3 regions of the Vulcanococcus sp. CPBay_Sum15L08_68 genome follow, and region 1 is predicted to be linked to each of the others. Evidence: predicted binding sites of a transcription regulator. Region 1 holds the regulator's gene; each other region holds the start of a gene.
What was found. Region 1 encodes NtcA, which controls nitrogen genes in cyanobacteria. Its sites were predicted from a motif close to GTANCNNNNGNTAC; they were not measured.

Region 1 (6,852 bases):
TGGAATTGCCCTTGGCGCAGGTTGCTCAGCGCTATGCCGCGGATACCTCTGCGGGGGTGCTTGAGCGGCCGGCCCAGCCCCTGACGGCTAGGGAGCAGGCGCGCTGGGAAGTGACGGCCATCAGTTGGCTGGCCAGTCAGGCGAAGGCTGGAGCGGGTGGTCTGGCGGTGCTGCTGGATGGGCCCCAGGGCGTCTCCGCCACCCCCGATCAGCTGGGGGTCTCCTTGCTTAGAGCACCCACCTGGCCTGACCCCTCGGCCGATAACGGACACCAACGGCTTCGGCTCGCGTTGGTCCCTTGTGCAGCCGGGTGGGCGTCGGCCGGGGTGCCTCGTTTGGCGCAGCGTTTTCGAGAACCGCTATGGATTCGCCCGGCCCAAAAGGCGGCCCAGCAGGCGGAGGTCTTCGCTCCGATCGACTTGATGGAGGGCATGGGTCCAGCCAATCCCCAGATCCGCGTGCTCAGCTGCAGGCCCGGCTCAACCCCAGGGCAGCTGGCGCTGAGGCTGCAGAACCTCAGCCCTCAGCGACAGAGCTGGACGCTGGGCTCGCCACGGCGTTGGCGCCGGGGGAATGCTGAGACCTGGCAGAGCGGAGCTCTTGTGCTCAAGCCCTGGCAGGTCGTCGCGTTAGAGCTGGTTTAGTCGTCGTGGTCGTCAAAGGGGTCGCTGAGCTGCTTCGACGGAGGACCAAAGGCGGTGTAGATCCCGAAGCCGGTGAGGCCCAGCAGCACAGCCAAGACGGCCAGTGCCACAGACATGGCTGGGGAGGTGGTTTCCATCACAACTCTCGACGGGGCCAGCCGCTCAGGCGGCCAGGCCCCTTACAGTAACGAGACCTACTCCTTGCCAGAGAGCACAGCCCGACATGGCTCAACGCACCCGCCTGGGAGATCTGCTTCGCCCCCTGAACTCCGAGTACGGCAAGGTTGTGCCCGGCTGGGGCACGACCCCCGTGATGGGCGTGTTCATGGCCCTGTTCCTGGTGTTCCTGCTGGTGATCCTCCAGCTGTACAACAAGTCCCTGATCCTCGACGGCATCACCGTCAACTGGAACGGCATCGGCTGATCCGATGAACGTGTTTGGGATCGGATTGCCTGAGATGGCGGTGATTGCCGCCGTGGGTCTCTTGGTGTTCGGTCCCAAGCGCTTACCCGAATTGGGTCGCACCCTTGGAAAAACCCTGAAGGGTTTTCAGTCCGCCTCGAAGGAATTCGAGCAGGAGTTCCGAAAGGCGGTCGACACGGTGGAAGCGGAAGTCACCCAGGCTTCTGCTGAGCCCCAGCCTCAACTCAAGGCCGACGACGAGCAAGCGGCCGGTTGAAGGACTCCATGGCTCCTTTGAGTCTTGTTGTTGGTTTAGGGAACCCGGGCGAGAAGTACGCCGGAACCCGCCACAACGTCGGATTTATGGCGCTGGAGCAGCTGGCCAAGCGTCAAAACAGCAGCTTTAAGCAGCAGTCCAAGCTCCACGCCCTCGCCGCGGAGGTGGGACAGGGTGCTGAACGCCTGCGTCTGTTGATGCCTCAGACCTACATGAACGACAGCGGTCGTTCGATTCGTGCTGCTCTCGATTGGTTTGGCTTCGAGCCCAACCAGATGCTGATCCTGGTGGACGACATGGATCTCCCCCTCGGTCGCTTGCGCCTGCGGCTCTCGGGCGGTGCTGGCGGGCATAACGGTCTGCGCAGCACCATTGCCCATCTCGGTGGCCAAGAGTTCCCCCGCTTGCGCATCGGGATTGGCGCTCCTGCCTTGAATCCGGTGGAGCGTAAGCAGCGCACTGTCGGCCACGTCCTCGGCCGCTTTGCCGTCGCCGAACAGCCGGTGCTCGAGGAGGTCATCGATGAGGTCTTGGCTGGTCTGGATCTGATTCAGCGCCTGGGGTTTGAGCGGGCTGGTAACAGGCTCAACGGTTTTGTTGCTCCCTCTGCCGCCAAGCTGGTCGAGCAACCCACTGCCTGAGTCCGCGTGAGTCGCCTCCCCACGACAACGGCGCAATTGCGGGTGCTGCGCCAAAGCTTTAGCCAGCGGGTGCTGGAGGGTGAGGTCAGCGCTGGAGGGTTCGAGTGGACCTTCGCCTGGTTCTTTGACCGCGGCGAGCTGCAGGTGGAGCCCTCCCTGGGCCGGGCCTTGATCCAGGACGCGTTGCTGCGCTTCCTGTTGAAAACGGACTACCAGCTGGAGGCGGGTGGGGACTACGCCTTCAGCGTGCGGGCCAGGTTTTAGGCAGCGAGCTGGCGCAAGACGACCAAGCCAGGTTCCCGCTTGAGCTCCGTTCCCCAATGGCGCTCCAGCAGCAGTTGAGCCACGACATCGTCGTAGTCCCGTGGGGGCAACCTCAGGCCCTCGGGAAGCAATCGCCGCCAGCCCCTGGGGGGCTCCAGCTGCCAGTAGCGGGCTCGTGCGGCCAGGGTGGTTCCCGCTTCAGGGATGACCTGGACAGCCAGGCCAAGGTCGTTGAGTTGCCGCTGCCAGTGCTTGCTGCCCGTGCCATCGCCGAGCACAACACCCTCAAGACCCGGACGTTCTCGCCAGATCGCAATCTGCTTGAAGCACTCTTCCGGGGAGAGCACGGCGGCAACCTCGATCTGGCCTGTGCTGTGGTCAGAGCGCACCAAGCCGCATTTGCTGCGGCCGGGATCGAGTCCGATCCAAGTCATTGCGGGCGCTGCCAGCGAATGTCGACGGCAATCGGGTCGGCCAGATCACTGTTGCCTCTGGAGACGGCCTCGAGCTTGGCGGTCTCGCCCAGGGGGCGGTTGACCAGGGCCTCAGCCAGTTGATTGAGGCGTGCTGGGTCAAATTGCAGGCCGTTGGCCAGGGCCCCTTGGCGTTGGGCTCGGGTAAAGGCTGCGGCGAGGAGCAGGTTCAGGCGGCTACGCACCTGATCTGGGGAGCGCTCATCGGCCTCCAGCACGGTGGTGGCCAGTTGTTCTCCACTACGCACCACCCGTTTGTTGGGTCTGACATCCGGGAATGCCACGACCTGACGCTCCCCTTTGAGCACATTGGCCGCTGAGATCAGACTCACGACCCACTCGCCGCGTTTGCTGAGGGTGGTCTCCAATTTGCTGATGTCGCTGCGCGGCACCAACAGGATTTGACGGTTCGGTGTTTCGCCTGGCAGCACGCGCTGGTAGACGTTCAAATTCGTGCGCTGCAGCAGGGCGTGGATCACGTCTCGGGCCTGGCTTGGCTTCTCGATCCGCACCTTGGCCACCTCCAGGATTTGGCCACTGCTGATCACCACATCACCCTGACGTAGGGCAATCAGGTTGCGTTCGAGACGCTCGAGCTCTTGGCTGCTGCTTTTGATCTTGCTGTTGAGCTTGGCGAGCTCAGTGCGGTTGCGCTGGAGATCGGAATCCTTCGCGGCGATGTCACGGCTGAGGCGGTCGCGCTCGGCCTCCAGTTGTTTGCGTTGCTCCATCAGGGGAGCCAGTTCCTTCTGCAGCCGGCTGGCCTGCTCGGCCACCACCTTGAGTTGGCGTTGGGCCTCGCTGCGCTCGTTCTCTGCGCTGCGCAGGGCGCTCCGACTTTGGGCCAGGTCCTTGCGACTTGAGCTCAGGGCATCGCGGCTGTCCCGCAGGCGCTGTTCGATCTGATCGAGTTCGAAGAGCCCCGTGCGCAAGCGATCACTGACGAGCAGCATCAGCCCGAGGGAGATGGCACTGATCAAGCTGCCGGTCAGCACCGTGATCACCACGGCGGTTTTCTTGGGCCGCAACCGGAACAAGCTCAGCCGCGCCTTGCCGACCTTGGATCCCAAGCGATCCCCCAGGGTGGAGAGCACTCCCCCGAGGATCAGCAACGCCAGGATCAGGATCCAGCCGGACACGACGTTGGGCGACGACGATCAGTATCGGTTGCGGTGGCTTGGAACGCAGCTGGGATCGGCCACCAGTTCAGCCGTTTAGCTGAAGCGTTTGGCGAGGGCCAACGGATCGAAGACGGTGATTTTTTTGCGGTCGATTTGCACCAGGCCGTCGTTGCGGAGGTCGCCCAAGAGCCGGGTGATCGTGACGCGGGTCGATCCGATTGCTTCGGCGATGGCCTGGTGGGAGAGGCGCAGGTCGATCGTGATTCCTTCGCTGCTGGGTACACCAAAGTCGCGGCACAGCACCAGCAGGAAACTCACCAGTCGCGAGGACATGTCGCGGTGGGTGAGGGTTTCGATCATGGTCTCGGTTTGCAGGATCCGAGAGGAGAGACCCTGCAGAAGCAGTAGACCAACCGCCGGGTCTTGTTCGATCGCCTTGCGGACGGAGGTGGCGGGAGCCGTCACCAGCTCGACGCGGGTAAAGGCAATCGAGTGATAGAAGCGGTCCGAACGCTGGCCTGTCAGTAGAGACAGCACGCCGAAGAGGCTGTTCTCCCGCAGCAGTGCCACGGTGATTTCCTCGCCGGATTCGTAGACCCTGGAGAGCCGGACCGCACCCCGTTTCAGCAGATAAACCTTTTCGGCGGGGTCGCCGGGGAAAAAGATTGTTTTGCCGCGCTCAACGATTTCGGTGGTGCTACCGCTCAGGCCCCGGATGACATCCAGCAGCGTGGCATTGGGCGGCAGGGGACTCCCCGCGATCGGTGCGATCACTGACGTACCGGTCGTAGGGCTAGGGGAGTAGCGGCTGAATCCTTGCGTTGCCACGACCATTTCAGCGCGACTGAGTTGCCTGGAACCTACGGATCAGTCCAGGGCCGCCCTGTAGCCATTGAAACTAATTTGCTGCCTCTGCCAAGGCCTGCTTCTGGGCCTGCATCAGTTGATCGATGCCGCTTTCCGCTAGGTCAACCAGGCTGGAAAGCTGTTGGCGACTGAAGGGTGCGCCCTCCGCGGTGCCTTGAATTTCGAGCAAATGTTGCTCTTGATTCATCACCACGTTGAGATCGACTTCTGCTCGGCTGTCCTCGCTGTAGTCGAGATCGAGGAGTGCGGCCCCATCCACGAGGCCAACGGAAACCGCCGCCACCTGCCCCACCAGGGGCGATCGTTCCAGCACTCCGCGCTGCTCCAGGCGTTGCAGGCCGAGGGCTAAGGCGGCCCAGGCTCCAGTGATGCTGGCGGTGCGGGTGCCGGCATCGGCTTGAAGGACGTCACAGTCGATTTGCAGGGTCCGCTCCCCCAGAACCTCCAAATCCAGGCAGGCCCTGAGGCTGCGGGCGATGAGGCGTTGGATTTCTTGGGTGCGACCGGAGAGCTTCATCAGCTCCCGTGGCTGCCGGCTGGGGGTGCTGGCGGGGAGCAGCCGGTAGTCAGCGCTCAGCCAGCCCTTGCCGGAGCCTTTACGCCACTTCGGAACACCCTCCTCTAAGCAAACGCTGCAGATCACAGCCGTGTTGCCCGTGTACACCGTGACGGAGCTCAGGGCGAAGCCCATCGGATCCCAAGCGAAGCGCGTGCTGCGCAGGTCCGTTGCGCTGCGGCCGTCCCGCCTGGGTTGGGTGCTGCTCATCGCGGGCTGGCTCAGTGCCTCGATGGTACGGGTGTTTGCACTACAGGTAGTGCTTGTTGCTTGCCGGACGGCCTAACGCCGCTACATTCAGGATCCCAAGCGGCAGCCATGCACTCGATGACGGCCAGCATTGCAGCCACGCCCCGTGCTGGACACCTGCGTCCATTGGCTGTGGTCCCGGCGTCGGCCCCCGCTCGCAGCGTGCGCCTGGCGGCCCAGCAGGAGGGGCAGCTCCAGGTGCACACCGCTCCCTTCCGCGGCAGCTTCAGTGGGGTGTTCAGTCAGGCCCTGCGCAGTGCCGGGCTTGGTAGCCGCGTTCTGGTGAGCCAATTCCTCAAAGGTGGGGTCGATCAGGGTCTGGAGCGCAGTGTGTGGCTCTGTGGCCGCCTTCAGTGGCTGAGGCCAGCCGTGGCGGGTTGCCTGGCTGAGCCTGTGCCGGCCTCCCAGGCCGATGTCGAGGCTGTGCGCGAGATCTGGGCGTACACCCGTGAGCAGCTGCTGAGCGGTCAGCTGGATCAGTTGGTGCTCGATGAGTTGGGCCTGGCCGTCGAATTGGGCTACTTGTCCGAGGCGGAGGTCGTTTCAGCCCTGGAGCAGCGGCCGTCCCACCTGGATGTGATCCTGACGGGGCCCTCCATGCCCACCGCTCTGTTGGCCATGGCCGATCAGGTCACCCAGCTGCGCCGAGGTTTCTGATGCTCAAAAACGACCGTTGGATCAACGAGCAGGCCGCCTTGGGCATGCTCGAGCCCTTTCAGCCCCAGCTGGTTCGCCATCTCGATCCGGAGAACAGCGAAAAGCCGGTTCTCAGCTTTGGCTGCTCGTCCTACGGCTATGACCTGCGTCTCTCCCCGCAGGAGTTCCTGATCTTCCGGCACGTCCCCGGAACGATCATGAATCCCAAGCGCTTCAACCCCGCCAACCTGGAGCCGGTGCCCCTGCATGAGGACGAGGACGGCTCGTACTTCATCCTCCCGGCCCACTCCTATGGCTTGGGTGTGGCGCTCGAGAAGATGTGCGTCCCTCCCAACATCACCGTGATTTGCCTGGGCAAGAGCACCTATGCCCGCCTGGGGATCATCGTCAACACCACCCCAGCTGAGGCCAGTTGGGAAGGTCACCTGACCCTGGAGTTCAGCAATTCCTCCGGCGCGGACTGCCGCATCTATGCCAACGAGGGCATTTGCCAGCTGCTCTTCTTCGAGGGCGATCCCTGCGAGACGACCTACAAGGACCGGGCTGGCAAGTACCAGCACCAGCCCGAGCGGGTCACCTTGGCCAAGGTCTGAGCCCTAAGGGGCCAGGCGCGCCTTGTGCAGGCGGGTCTTCTCGTACCAAGCCGCGATCTCTGGGGCCCAGGCCTGGAGGTGGGGCCACATCAGATCGCAGAGCACCC
Region 2 (6,852 bases), on a different contig from region 1:
TCCGGAGGCGGATCGGGTGGTCTTCACCATCTCGAAACTCATCCTGGTGGTGTTCCTGGTGCGGCTGGTCAACCGCATCAGCCTGCGGTTGCTGCAACGCTCCGCGGCCCACAGCGGAGATCCAGCGGTCGGCAACATGCTCCGCGCCCTCGCGCCGATGTTGCGGGCGTTGGTCTGGTGCGTCGGCGCTGTCCTCTATCTGCAGAACATCGGTGTCCAGATGGCTGCGATCTGGGCTCTGCTGAGCGCCGGTGGCATCGGGGCAGGCTTGGCCTTAAAGCAGCCGGTCTCTGAATTCTTCGAATACATCACCATCCTTCTCGACAAGCCCTTCCAACCCGGTCAATTCATCCAAGTCGGAGAGGTCTGGGGAACGGTGGAGAGGGTGGGGGTGCGTTCGACCCGTCTGCGCAGCATCAACGGCGAAGCGATCGTCATGAGCAACAGCGCCCTGACCAGCTCAGTGGTGGCGAACTATGGGGAGATGCAAGAGCGGCGGCTGATCTATCGGCTGGGGGTGACCTACGACACCAGCCACGCCGTACTGGAACGGATCCCTGGCCTGTTGAAAGCGATCGTTGAGCAGGGGGGCGATGCCCGCTTTGACCGGGCCCATTTCGTGGCCTTCAACAGCAGCAGCCTTGATTTTGAGTTGGTCTATTTCGTTCCTTCGAACGACTACGTCCAGGCGATGGAAGCCCAGCAACGGATCAACCTGGCGATCGTCCAACGCTTCGCCCACGAGGGCATTGAGTTCGCCTTCCCGACGCAGACCTTGCACCTGCACAACTGCACTGAGGCCTTGGGTTCTGGGGTGTGACCCGACTTGCTATGGTGGGCGCTTGGGCAATTTGCCCGAAGTTGTGTTTTTAGAAGATCGGTCATGTCCCGGGTCTGCCAACTCACCGGCAAGCGCGCCAACAACGGCATGGCCGTCTCCCACTCGCACATCCGCACGAAGAAGCTCCAGCAGGTGAACCTGCAAGAGCGCCGTCTGTGGTGGGCTGAAGGCAACCGTTACGTGAAACTGCGGGTCTCCACCCGTGCCCTGAAGACCATTCAAAAGAAGGGCCTGGGCGCCTACGCCAAGCAGCTGGGCATCAACCTGGCCAAGATCTGAGCTTCAATCCTGGGAGTTCTCCCAGGATCAAGTTGAACCGCCGCAACCTGCTTGTTTCGTTTGGTGCTGCGGCCTTAGGCCTGCTGGGACTCCCCCGGCAGGCCTTTTCGATGGGAGGGACCCTGCCCGATCTCGATCAACCGGCCCCTGGCTTTGGGCTCTCCGGCGTGGTTCCAGGCGAGGGGGGGGCCGTCGAAGCCGTACGCAGCCTGAGCGATTTCAAAGGGCGCTGGGTGGTGCTCTACTTCTATCCCCGAGATTTCACGGAGGGGTGCACCTTGGAAGCCAAGGGCTTTCAACGGGATCTGCAGCTGTTCCATGCCCGCAATGCGGAAGTGGTCGGAATCAGCGCAGACGACACGGACTCCCACAAAGAGTTCTGCGGAAGCGAGGCGTTGACCTACCCGCTGCTCTCTGATCCCGGAGGAGAAACCAGCAAGCGCTACGGCAGCTGGATCCCGCCCTTCTCCCAACGTCACACCTTTTTGATTGACCCAGAAGGGGTTCTCAAAGAGCGCTGGTTAGGGGTACGGCCCCTAGGCCACAGCCAGGAGATCCTGAAGCGGCTGGATGAGCTACAGGCCTAAGGCTGCGCGCTGCTCCAGCAGCCTCAGGTGGGCTTGACCTGCAGGGAGGCTGTCGCAGAACAGGCAGTTGTCCTCAAATCGCACTTGATAAAGCTCGCCTTCGCTGGAGCGCAGCTGATAGATCACTCCCCCTTGGGGATCGACCAGCACAGGGACCTGGGCCATGGGTCTTCAGGAGCAACGAGCAGAGGCTGGCTCGGCGATTGAACCCTTGCCATAGGTGCATCAACTCATCATCCGTAGCGACCACTACAGGTGATGCGGGTGGCCACGAACCGGGGTGGACTTTGGTAGCGAATGGAACCTGAAGGGGTCTGACTGCTCTGCATGCTTGCCCCAATTCCACTCGAGCAATGTTTACCGAGTACAGGCCAAAGAAGGGATATGACGAATACTTCAGTGCCGCCGAAGGCCCTCGCTCCGGCCTCAAGCCCCTGGTGAACTCCCTGGGTGCACTCGGGATCGAGAAACTCAACCGCAATCACGCCGCCGCTGGAGTCCTACTGAAGCGACTCGGGGCCACCTTCAGGCTGAATGATTCGGGCGGACGCGTGGGGGAACGGATCCTGCCATTCGACCCGCTGCCACGCTTGATTCGCTCGAAGGAGTGGGAGCGTCTAGAGCGAGGACTGTCCCAGCGCCTAGAGGCGATTGATCAATTTCTGGGTGACATCTACGGCGAGCAACGCATCATCCGAGATGGGGTTATTCCGCGGGAGCACGTGGAAAGTTCCCTGGGGTGGAGGCGCGAGCTTCAAGGGTTCAAGCCCCCCCTGGGCAAATGGTGTCAAATCTCCGGGCTTGATCTGATCCGTGATGGAGAAGGAACCTGGCGCGTCCTGGAGGACAACCTGAGATGTCCTTCTGGTGTCGCCTATTTCCTGGAGAACAGGAGGGTGATGAAACGGATGTTCCCGAGCCTGTTTAGTGGCCGGGTCGTCCAGCCGATTGATCGCTACCCCTCCCAGCTGCTGCAGACCCTGAGGGAGCTGGCGCCCTGGACCGACTCCCCCCGGGTCGTCCTCCTGACCCCCGGGGTGTTCAACAGCGCCTATTTCGAACACAGCTATCTGGCTCAACAGATGGGCATTCCCCTCGTCGAGGGCAGGGACTTGGCCTGTGAAGACGGACGTGTATGGATGCGCACGACCCGTGGATTGGAGACCGTCGATGTGATCTACCGGCGCATTGATGATGACTTCCTCGATCCCGCCGTCTTCCGAAGCGACTCAATGCTGGGGGTCCGCGGACTGATGGAGGTCTATGCCCAGGGACGGGTGGCGATTGCCAACGCTCCTGGAACTGGAATTGCCGACGACAAGCTGATCTACGCCTATGTGCCGGAGATGGTGCGCTACTACCTCGGGGAGGAAGCCATCATCCAAAACGTCCCCACCTACCTCTGCTCTAAAGCTGAAGATCGGGCCTATGTCCTAAGCCATCTACGGGAGCTGGTGGTGAAAGCCGTCTCGGAAGCTGGAGGCTATGGGATGTTGATCGGACCCCATGCCAGTGACGAGGAGATCCAAGACTTCGCCACGAAGATCGAGGCCAATCCGCGCAACTTCATTGCCCAACCCACCCTGGAGCTCTCCACCGTCCCCTCCCTCAGTGACGGCGAGCTCTACCCCTGCCATGTGGATCTGCGGCCCTACATCCTGCGGGGCAAAACCACCTGGGTCACACCAGGCGGGTTAACCCGCGTGGCCCTCAAGCGGGGATCACTGGTGGTGAATTCCTCCCAGGGCGGCGGCTGCAAGGACACCTGGATCGTGGAGGACGCCCCATGCTGAGCCGCGTCGCGGATTCCCTCTATTGGATCAACCGCTATGTGGAGCGGGCCGAGAACATCTCCCGCTTTGTCGAGGTCAGTGCTGCCATGGCGCTGGACTGCCCCCCTGGTAGCGCAGAGCCCTGGCAACCCCTGATCGATGCCAGTGGTCATCGCTCTCTGTTTGATGCGCTCTACCCCGGTGGAGGTGAGCAGCAGGTTCTTGAATTTCTCATCCGCGCTGAGGCCAACCCCAACAGCATCGTCAACTGCATCGCGCTGGCCAGGGAAAACGCCAGGCAGATCCGGGACGTCATCACCAGTGAGATGTGGGAGCAGCTCAATGGTCTCTACTGGACCCTGGTCGAGAACGACGGGTTTTGGGAGGAGCCGACCCCAGAGCAGCTCAGGGAGATCCGGCGTGGCTGCCAATTGTTTTACGGAATTACCGATGCCACCCTCAGTCGGGATCTTTCCTGGCAGTTCAGCCGACTCGGTCGGCTGATTGAGCGGGCGGATAAGACCACTCGCATCCTTGATGTGAAGTACTTCCTTTTGCTCCCGAGCCCTGATGACGTCGGCGGGGTACTCGACGAGTTGCAGTGGATGTCTCTGCTGCGCAGTGCTGGCGCTTATCAGATGTTCAGGCAATCCAACGTTGGGGTGATTTCACCGGAAGCGGTGGCGTCCTTCCTGCTGCTCAATCCCCTCTTCCCGAGGTCGGTGCGCTACTGCCTCGAGCGGATCCATGAGACGCTTCAGGTGATCGGGCGCGATGCCGCCGCGGGGACGCCCGACGACCTCGAGTGCATGGTGGGTCTGACGCAGGCCCGCTGGAGTTTCAGCAAAATTGAAACGCTGATCGCAGGTGGCCTCCATGAGGCGATTGATGGTCTTCAGCAGGACCTCAACCAGCTGCACAATCTGATTCACGCTCGCTACTTCGTGCTTCCGGGCGGACTGAGCCCCGAAGACACAACAGTGATCCCCGTGAGCTCCGCCTCCCTGTCCACCACCGCTTCCGGTCAAGACCTGGCATGCGCGCCCGCTTAATTCATCGCTTCGACTACCGCTACAGCCAGCCCGTGCTGCTGGGACCCCATCGTTTTTGCCTGCGGCCCAGGCCCCATGGGTTTCAGCGTCTGATCGATTTCAAACTGAGCATTGAGCCTGAGCCGAGCCAGCTCTATGAGCTGATGGCAGCAGGTGGCGACACCATCACCCGGGCACGGTTTCTCCAGGAAACCGATTGTTTTCAGGTGGTGGCCACGAGCGAGGTTGAGACGTTCACACCACCCCTGATCGAAGCCTGCCTGGACGAAACGATGTTGAACCTGCCGCTCGCCATCGGCAGGCTGAACCCCGATCTCATGAGCAACCTCCAAGGCTGGTTGCCCAACGGTCAACATGATGCCGCCGCTGTCGATCTGGCCCAAGAAGCCCTCACAGGCAGTGATGGCAGCTGCCTGAGCTTTTTGCAGCAGCTGATCGAGATCATTCAGGACCGCGTCAAATACACCGAGCGCCATCAAGGCCCCGCTTGGCCTGCGGGCCGGACACTGAAGGAGCGGATCGGCTCCTGCCGTGATCTCGCCATGCTGATGATCGAGTGCTGCCGCAGCGTTGGACTTCCAGCCCGGTTTGTCAGTGGCTATCACCTTGTGGAGCCCAAACCTGAGCGCTACGACCTCCACGCCTGGACGGAGGTCTACCTGCAGGGAGCAGGCTGGCGAGGGTTCGATGCCAGTGGCAAGGGGGCGGTGGATGATCGCTACATCCCCGTGGTGACCTCTTCGAAATCAGATCTCACGGCGGCGGTCAGCGGCACGTTTTCAGGGCCGACGGGGGTTCAAAGCACGCTGAATTGGGAGATCCAGGCCGAAATCCTCTGCTCGGCCCAGTCCCGTTGAACGCCTACCAGCTGACGCCATGCAACTTGGGCAACGGCGCTGAGCGAAAGGTGGTCGCAAACAGACGAGGAATGAGTCGACTGTTGTAGACGCGAAACTCGCGGGCAACGCTGGCTCCAGGATCACGGATTGCCTGATTCAGCACGACCGATCCCTCCTCATCCGAGATCGAACGGTGGAAGGTTCCGGGCGGAATCCGGAGAATGTCACCACCGGTTTCTAGGCGAACAATGTGATACGGATAATTCCAGCCGAAGTTCACCAGATAGAACAGGCGGCCCCCGGTCAGAGCGAGCAGATTGTCCTCTTGATGGGGGTGGAGATAAAACTGCCAGGCGCCCGTGTTGGGCTCATCCGGTGGACTAACGGCCGGTCCGCTATGGATGACCAGATCCCGCGCGTTGGAGTTGTCGACGGTGATATCGAAGAAACGAACCGCAGGGGTATCGCGGAACTTCTCGTAAGGGATCAGCTCAAACATCTGAGCTTGGGTCGCTGTTCCTGACGACATGCTGCGTCCGTGGGATAGCCCAATGAACCGCACTCCCTGGTCTCCAGGGCGTGTACAGCACTACGCAATTCAGGATTAGCGCCTAAGCGTCAGCCCTCGAGCTGGCGCCCACGCCAGGTCCAACCACGTCCGGTGGTCGTCTTCCAAATACTGGCGGGCACGATGGCCGCAATCAGCAACGCCCCAAGCCAACTCAACCACCAGAATTTGATCGGTGTGCCAAAGCGCCAGGCACTCCACAGACGGATCGCCAAGACCAGGGCGATGGAGCAGCCCACAGCCCAAATCGCCATTTGCTCAATCGGACCGCCAAGCCATCCCTGCAGCAACAGAGCAACGGCGCTGAACCAGGGAGCGGCAAACAGCAGCAACACCACAGCGACACTGCCAACGGCTTTGAACCAGTTGCGATCAACCCCCAGAAACCAGTTTTTGGTCCAGCCTTCCCACAGCGCTGCCAAGGAGCGATACATCTGCAGGTCGACAAGATCAACGCCAAGCAGATAGCGCAGACTCAGGCCGGCCTGCTTGACCGCTCGGGCCAGGGCCAGATCTTCGACCACCTCAGCGGCAACAGCGCGATGGCCTCCAATCGCCCGATAGCTGGAATGGCGAAAGAGCATGAAGGGACCAGCAGCAAACGCCGTTGGATCGTTGGGGTCGTTGCTGCGCCGAATCGGAAAACCCAAGCCCAACAGGGTGGCCACAATCGGCTGCACCAACCATTCCGCAAGACAACTGCACTGCAGCCGGGGAGCCAGGGTCAACAGATCGCTGCTTTGACTGCAGGCCTCTTGAAGGGCAGCCTCAATCACCCCGGGCTGCAGGCGCACATCGGCATCGAGAAACAGCAACCATTGCCGCGATGCCGTTCCATCGGGCCAGGGCAGCTCCGAACCGATGGTTGCTGGCCAATTCTTGCCGGACCAGCGCTCACCACTGGGGCGCGCTCC
Region 3 (6,852 bases), on a different contig from region 1:
GAAGCCCTAGAGCGGGGTGTTGCCCTCGATCCACTGGCTGGATCCATCGGCGCTCCATTCCCGCTTCCAAAAGGGGGCGTTGTGCTTGAGCTCCTCGAGCAGCTCTTGGCAGCAGCGTTGGGCTGGCCCGCGTCGGTCGGCCAAGACCGCGACACAGACGATGGCGTCGTTCACCGCGATGCGGCCGACGCGGTGTTCGATCAGGCAGGCCAAGGCGCCATGGCGCTTGCCGACGGATTCGGCAATGCGTTGGAGTTCCGCCTCGGTCATCCCGGGGTAGTGCTCAAGCTCGAGGGCGATAACGGCACTGGCGTTGCTGGCATTGGCGTTGCCGGCGCGCACACGGCCGATGAACGAACTGCAGGCCGCCGCCCGTTGCAGGCCCGCCTCGAGCAGCTGTTGTTCCCACTGCTGTAGGGAGACCAGTGGCTCAAACCGCTCCAGGTGCAGTCGAATCTGAATCGCGATGGGCTGCTCCATTAGCCCCCAGAGATCGGTGGCAGAAAGGCCAACTCGTCTCCGTTCTGCAGAGGCGTCTCGGCGCTGGCAAAGCGTTGATTGATGGCCACCCGGACCGCGTCCATGGCCCCGGGCAACTCCAGCGTCCGCCAGAGCTCTTCGGCGGTGGTGGGCTGCTCGAGCGGCCATTGACGCTCCGCCCAACCCGCCTGCTCCCGCAGGCTGGCGAACAGGCGGATGCGAATCGAGCCGGGTGCGCTGGAGCCCATGGCTCAAACGCTACCCAGCGGACGATCGGGGTTTGGCAGCATCAACGGACCCCTTGATCCCGCGCGTGGGCCTTTCGATTGCGCTGCTGACCGTCTCCGATACGCGGACCCTGGCCGAGGATCGCTCTGGCGATGCCCTGCAGCAGCGGCTGGAGGCGGCGGGCCATGTTCTGCAGGAGCGTCGCCTGGTGCCGGACAACCGCTACCGCATCCGCGCCGAACTCAGCCGTTGGATCGCCGATGAGGCGGTGCAGGTGGTGATCACCAGTGGCGGGACCGGTTTGACCGGGCGGGACGGGACTCCGGAGGCCGTGGAGCCCTTGCTCGATAAACGCATTGAGGGGTTTGGCGAGCTCTTTCGGGTGCTGTCGTTTGAAACCATCGGCACCAGCAGTCTCCAGAGCCGCTGTTTGGCGGGTGTGGCCAATGGCACGGTCGTGTTTGTTCTGCCGGGTTCCCTGGATGCGGTGGAAACGGCTTGGGATCGCCTGATCTCCGCTCAGTTGGATGGGGCGACCCGTCCGTGCAACTTGGTGCAGTTGCTGCCGCGCCTGACCGAGGCCCCATGACTGCGCTGGAGCCCGGGCTGCTCTTAGCCCTGGGGCTCATCGCCTTTTTGTATGCCTGCGTTGGCCATGCGGGCGCCTCTGGCTACATCGCCAGCCTGGCCCTCTTCGCCGTGCCGCTGGAGTGGATTCGGCCGATGGCCTTGGTGATGAATCTGGTGGTGGCGAGCCTGGCCAGTTGGCGTTTCTACCGCGATGGCCACCTGCCGGTTGTCGTCCAGCGCCGTTTCCTGCTGCCCCTGCTCTCCTGCTCGATTCCCGCGGCGCTGCTGGGTGGGAGTTGGCAGCTCCCGAGCGATGGCTTGAGCCTGTTTTTGGCGGTGGTGTTGCTCTTTTCGGCCCTGCGGCTTTGGCGGCCGACGGCGGGGCCTGGGGCGGCGGCCTTGGCCCTGCCTCCACTCCCCTGGGTCTTGTTCACCGGAGCCCTGCTGGGTCTGTTGGCTGGGTTGAGTGGAACCGGGGGAGGGATCTTCTTGACTCCCCTCGTGCTGCTGGCGGGTTGGCTTCCCATCCGCCTGGCGGCCGGAGTCTCAGCGGCCTTTATCTGGTGCAACTCCCTGGCGGGCCTCAGTGGTTGGCTGCTGAGCTACGGCGCTTCTGCCCTGCCGCCCGTGCCAGTTCTGCTGGCCCCGTTGCCCCTGGTGGCCTTGGCAGGAGCCTTGGGGAGCTGGTGCGGCAGCCGGCGGTTTCAAGAGGTCTGGATTCGTCGACTGCTGGCGTTGGTGCTGCTGTTGGCCAGCCTCAAGTTGTCGGGTCTGTTGGCTTGGCTCTAGCCCCCCAGATAGGCCATCTCGGCTTTGGGCTGCGCCAGGCGCGAGGCACGTTCTTCGCTGTAGCGATCTCGGCGGTGGCTCCAGAGCTGGCCGATCGCTTGGCGAAGGCTTTCCGGGGTCTGTAGCCAAGGCTTGAGGTCTTGGCCCTGCGAGGCAAACAGGCAGGTGTAGGCCATGCCATTGGCTGTGACCCGTAGCCGGTTGCAGTCGCCGCAGAACGGTTGCGTGATGGAGGCCACGACGGCAACGGCCCCGCGGCCATCCCGGTAACGCCAGCGGCTGGCGGTGCCATGGGTAGGGCGTCCCAGGGGCTCCAGGGGCCATCGGCTGCCCAGGCGCTCGATCATTTCGGCAGCGGGCACGACCTGCTCGGGGGACCAGCCGTTGCGGTTGCCCACATCCATGGTTTCGATCAGCCGCAACTCCAGGCCCTGGTCGCGGGCGAGGGCGGCGAGAGGTAGCAATTGATCGTCGTTGCGTCCCCGCTGGATCACGCTGTTGAGCTTCAGCGCGCCAACGGCGGGATCAAATCCAGCGGCCTTGGCCGCGGCGATGGCCGCCAAGACCTGCTGCAGGAGCTGTGCTCCCTGGTGCGGCCGGCCGCTCATCTCCCCGACACGCTCAGGCGCGACGGCATCAAGGCTGATGGTGATGCGCTGCAACCCTGCTCGCCGCAGCCGCTGGGCTCGCTCAGGGCTGAGCAGCAGGCCATTGGTCGTTAAAGCGGTGTCGCTCAAGTCCCGCAGGGGGCTGTTGGTGTGCCTCCGCGCGAGGCCGATGGCCTCCAGTAATTCCTCCAGATCAGGCGTCAGCAGCGGTTCCCCACCGGTTAGGCGCAGGCTGCTGACCCCCAGGCTGCAGGCCGCTTCGATCACCCGCAGACGCTGCTCCGTTGTCAGTCGGTCTGGTGCTTCTTCCCCGTCCGGTTGGCAGTAGGGGCAAGCCAAGTTGCAGCGCGCGGTCAAAGAGAGCCGCAGGACCCCAAGGGGACGCTGGAGTTGATCGGTGGCCGGTCCTGGGCTCATGGCATCAGCCTGGCGCGCTCCGCAGGCGTGTTCGCATTGAGGAGTTGCTGGGCAGGAAGCACCACAGCTTGATGGGGGATGGTGGCGAGCCAGCCCTGCCAGCGCCGCTCCCCCGCCTCTAGCGCCTGGGCGAGGGTGCTGCGCTGCTTGGCTCCACCCGGGTAGATCCCCAGCAGGGGCTGCAGCTGTTGGCCGTCATGGGCCACCGCAGCCTGGCCTGGCGCGAGCTCCCACTGGGTGATCAGCGACTCCAGCGTCTCTTGGCTCAGGCGGGGCATGTCCACCGGAGCGATCAGCACAGCGCTGTCGCCTGTGCTGGAAAGCACCTGTGCAAGGGCCCTGAGGGGGCCTTGGGCAGGCGGGGGCTCCAGGGTGAGGTGGACCCGCTCGAGCCCGGCCACCAATGCCGCATGGCTTGGGTGTTGGCTGCAAACCGCGACCGATTCACAGACTCGACTGAGGAGCTCCGCAGTGCGTGAAAGCCAGCTCCCGCCATCGGGGTGGGGGAGTGCTGCCTTGTCTTGGCCCATGCGCCGGCTCGCACCGCCGCAGAGCACGGCGCCATGGATCCGCACTGGAGTCATGCCTGCACGATGTAGCGCTGGGAACCGCTCTTAATGTCGCTGTTGCTACCAAACAAATCCCTGGGCCTTGTTGCTCGGACAGGCGATAAGCCTGGTTGATTGCATTGATTAGCCCGCGTCCGGTCCGGGGCCTGGATTGATCTTTGGTAGCTGTCGTTACCCGTTGGGGTGGCTCTCGGGTGGTCCAATTCCGTCAGCGCTTGATGCGCGATTCCCCCGGTCGCTGCTTTTTGAAGGCCTGGGCTTACTCCACTGTCCCTGTCCTCCATGCTTGGCGATCTTTGGTCGCTCCAGGGGAGATATCGCACTCTTCATCTCACCTGGTTCGCCTTCTTCCTGACGTTTGTCGTCTGGTTCAACCTGGCTCCACTGGCTACAACGGTTAAGGCTGATCTTGGCCTCGACCTTGGTCAAATCCGTACCGTTGCGATCTGCAACGTTGCCCTCACAATTCCTGCTCGCGTGCTCATCGGCATGCTGCTGGATAAGTTCGGTCCCCGTAAGACCTACTCGGCGATTCTTGTCTTCTCGGTGATCCCCTGCCTGCTGTTTGCATCAGCGCAGGACTTCAATCAGCTGGTGGTTGCTCGCCTGCTGCTCTCCATCGTTGGTGCCGGCTTTGTGATCGGTATCCGCATGGTGGCCGAATGGTTCCCGCCCAAGGAAATCGGCCTGGCGGAAGGGATCTACGGCGGTTGGGGCAACTTTGGCTCGGCCTTCTCTGCGCTGACCCTTGTAGCCCTGGCTGGCTTCCTGTCTTTCTCAGGTGGCTTCGAGCTGCCCACGGGCGCCATCTTGAATTGGCGTGGTGCGATTGCTCTGACCGGCATTATTTCGGCCGTCTATGGGGTGATCTACTTCTTTAACGTCACTGATACTCCCCCCGGTAAGGCCTACCAAAAGCCGGCCAAGTCTGCTGGTCTTGAGGTGACTTCCATGCGGGATTTCTGGGGCCTGCTGGGCATGAATGTTCCCTTTGCGGCCATTCTCTGCGTGCTCTGCTGGCGCCTGCAAAAAGTTGGCTTCCTGAACGCCGGCACCTATCCCCTGGCGCTCCTGGCAGTTCTGGTTTGGTTCGGCTTCCAGACCTGGGGCATTATTCGCACCAACCGCGATCTGATCAACGGCGTTAAGCAATATCCCAAGGAAGACCGCTACGAGTTCAAGCAGGTCGCCATTCTGGAGCTCACCTACATCGTGAACTTCGGATCTGAGTTGGCGGTTGTCTCCATGCTGCCGACCTTCTTTGAGACCACGTTTGATCTGCCGAAGGCAACAGCCGGCATCCTGGCGTCCTGTTTTGCCTTTGTGAACTTGGTGGCTCGTCCCGGTGGCGGTCTGATTTCCGACAAGCTCGGCAGCCGCAAAAACACCATGGCCTTCCTGACCGGCGGCTTGGGCATTGGTTACTTGATCATGAGCATGATCAAGCCCGGCGCGTTCTCCGGCTCCCTGGGCATCACCGTCGCGGTGTTGATCACGATGCTGGCCTCGTTCTTCGTTCAGGCCGGTGAAGGTGCGACCTTCGCGATGGTGCCGCTGGTCAAGAAGCGTGTGACGGGGCAGATCGCAGGTCTTGTGGGCGCCTACGGCAACGTTGGTGCGGTTGCTTACCTGACGATCTTCAGCCTGCTGCCGATGTGGATGGGTGGTGGCAAAGATCCCTCTGCGGAGATCATTGCCTCCTCCAACAGCGCCTTCTTCCAAATCCTCGGTACTGCGGGATTGATCGTCGCTTTCCTCTGCTTCTTCTTCCTGAAAGAGCCCAAGGGCTCCTTCGCTGAAGAGCATGCGGACGAGAAGGCTCTCGTTAACGCCTAATCCTCCCCGTCGCTGGGGTTCTCAGGGGGCGGCCATCACGAGCCGCCCCTTTTTCTTTCGACCTTGTTTCGTTCCTGGTCATGGCCCAGTCCGCTTCCGGCAACGTGCGTAGCCAATGCCCCTATTGCGGTGTTGGTTGTGGGCTTGAGCTGATTCCGCCGGCTTTGCCCGGTCAGGCGGTCAAGCGCGACGCCGAGGGCAATCCGATCTGGACCGCGCGGGGCGATCGCCAGCACCCCTCAAGCCTGGGCCAGGTCTGCATCAAGGGTGCGACCGTCGGCGAGACCTTGGACCGTGGGCGTCTCCGGGAGCCGCTCTATCGCTCCAGCCTGGACGACCCGTTTCAACCCATCCGGTGGGAGCAGGCGATGGACCTGCTGGTGGGCCGGATCCGCAGCACCTTGGCCACCAAGGGGGCTGACGCCATTGCCATGTACGGCTCTGGCCAGTTCCACACCGAGGACTATTACCTGGCCCAGAAGTTGTTGAAGGGTGCGTTGGGCACCAACAACTTCGATGCCAATTCCCGGCTTTGCATGAGCTCCGCGGTGGCGGGCTATACCCGCAGCCTCGGCTCCGATGGCCCCCCTGCCTGTTACGAGGATCTGGACCACTGCTCGGTGGCTTTCCTGATTGGAACCAACACCGCGGAGTGCCACCCGGTCCTGTTCCAGCGTCTGTTGAAGCGCAAAAAACGCAATCCAGGCAGCGTCACGATCGTGGTGGTCGATCCCCGCTCAACGGACACCGCCAAGGCCGCTGACATTCATCTGCCCATCGCCCCGGGCACTGATCTGGCGCTGCTCCACGGTCTGGCCCATCTGGTGCTGAGGGAGAACGGTCAAGACCCGGCGTTCATCGACGACCACACCGAGAACTACGACGCTTTTTTTGATGTCGCGGCCCGTTGGACGCCCCGAAAGGTCGCCCGCTTTTGCAACATCCCAGAAAAACGGCTGCGGGAGGTGGCGGAGCTGTTTCACCGGCGTGAGCGGGTCCTCAGTCTCTGGTCGATGGGGGTCAATCAGCGGCGCGAGGGCACCGCGGTGGTCGGCGGCCTGATCAACCTTCACCTGCTCACCGGTCAGATCGGCAAAGAGGGAGCGGGACCCTTTTCATTGACGGGGCAGCCCAACGCCATGGGTGGCCGGGAGGCCGGGGGCCTGTCCCATCTGTTGCCGGGGTACCGCCTGGTGACCAACGCCGAACACCGTCAGGAGGTTGAGCAGGCCTGGGGACTTCCCGCCGGCAGCATCGCGGCGACGCCGGGCTTGGCGGCCTGGCAGCAGGTGGAGGCCATGGAGCGCGGCGAGCTGGATCTCTGGTGGGTGGCCGCAACGAATCCCCTGGTGAGC

Region 2: QZ189_RS07485 (circularly permuted type 2 ATP-grasp protein) is a predicted target of NtcA. The motif match lies at 1,947-1,960, and genes of this name have one in related genera.
Region 3: QZ189_RS01180 (NarK family nitrate/nitrite MFS transporter) is a predicted target of NtcA. The motif match lies at 3,823-3,836, and genes of this name have one in related genera.

Annotation. Positions count from the first base shown of each region.
Region 1 is NZ_JAFMFX010000010.1:17,123-23,974, reverse strand. It holds gene QZ189_RS03090 (glycoside hydrolase family 38 C-terminal domain-containing protein) at 1-644, shown strand, start outside; gene psbN (photosystem II reaction center protein PsbN) at 641-781, opposite strand; gene psbH (photosystem II reaction center protein PsbH) at 868-1,068, shown strand; gene QZ189_RS03075 (TatA/E family twin arginine-targeting protein translocase) at 1,073-1,324, shown strand; gene pth (aminoacyl-tRNA hydrolase) at 1,333-1,965, shown strand; gene QZ189_RS03065 (DUF3146 family protein) at 1,972-2,229, shown strand; gene QZ189_RS03060 (resolvase) at 2,226-2,663, opposite strand; gene QZ189_RS03055 (DUF3084 domain-containing protein) at 2,660-3,841, opposite strand; gene ntcA (global nitrogen regulator NtcA) at 3,917-4,657, opposite strand; gene rph (ribonuclease PH) at 4,722-5,456, opposite strand; gene QZ189_RS03040 (cob(I)yrinic acid a,c-diamide adenosyltransferase) at 5,574-6,152, shown strand; gene dcd (dCTP deaminase) at 6,152-6,745, shown strand; gene thyX (FAD-dependent thymidylate synthase) at 6,749-6,852, opposite strand, start outside.
Region 2 is NZ_JAFMFX010000039.1:474-7,325, forward strand. It holds gene QZ189_RS07465 (mechanosensitive ion channel family protein) at 1-820, shown strand, start outside; gene rpmB (50S ribosomal protein L28) at 884-1,120, shown strand; gene QZ189_RS07475 (peroxiredoxin) at 1,147-1,707, shown strand; gene QZ189_RS07480 (hypothetical protein) at 1,696-1,872, opposite strand; gene QZ189_RS07485 (circularly permuted type 2 ATP-grasp protein) at 2,061-3,500, shown strand; gene QZ189_RS07490 (alpha-E domain-containing protein) at 3,494-4,531, shown strand; gene QZ189_RS07495 (transglutaminase family protein) at 4,516-5,388, shown strand; gene QZ189_RS07500 (redox protein) at 5,393-5,869, opposite strand; gene QZ189_RS07505 (glycosyltransferase family 2 protein) at 5,989-6,852, opposite strand, start outside.
Region 3 is NZ_JAFMFX010000003.1:43,305-50,156, reverse strand. It holds gene QZ189_RS01215 (molybdopterin molybdotransferase MoeA) at 1-2, shown strand, start outside; gene QZ189_RS01210 (molybdenum cofactor biosynthesis protein MoaE) at 7-480, opposite strand; gene moaD (molybdopterin converting factor subunit 1) at 480-728, opposite strand; gene moaB (molybdenum cofactor biosynthesis protein B) at 794-1,297, shown strand; gene QZ189_RS01195 (sulfite exporter TauE/SafE family protein) at 1,294-2,067, shown strand; gene QZ189_RS01190 (radical SAM protein) at 2,064-3,092, opposite strand; gene QZ189_RS01185 (molybdenum cofactor guanylyltransferase) at 3,089-3,676, opposite strand; gene QZ189_RS01180 (NarK family nitrate/nitrite MFS transporter) at 3,944-5,497, shown strand; gene QZ189_RS01175 (nitrate reductase) at 5,578-6,852, shown strand, end outside.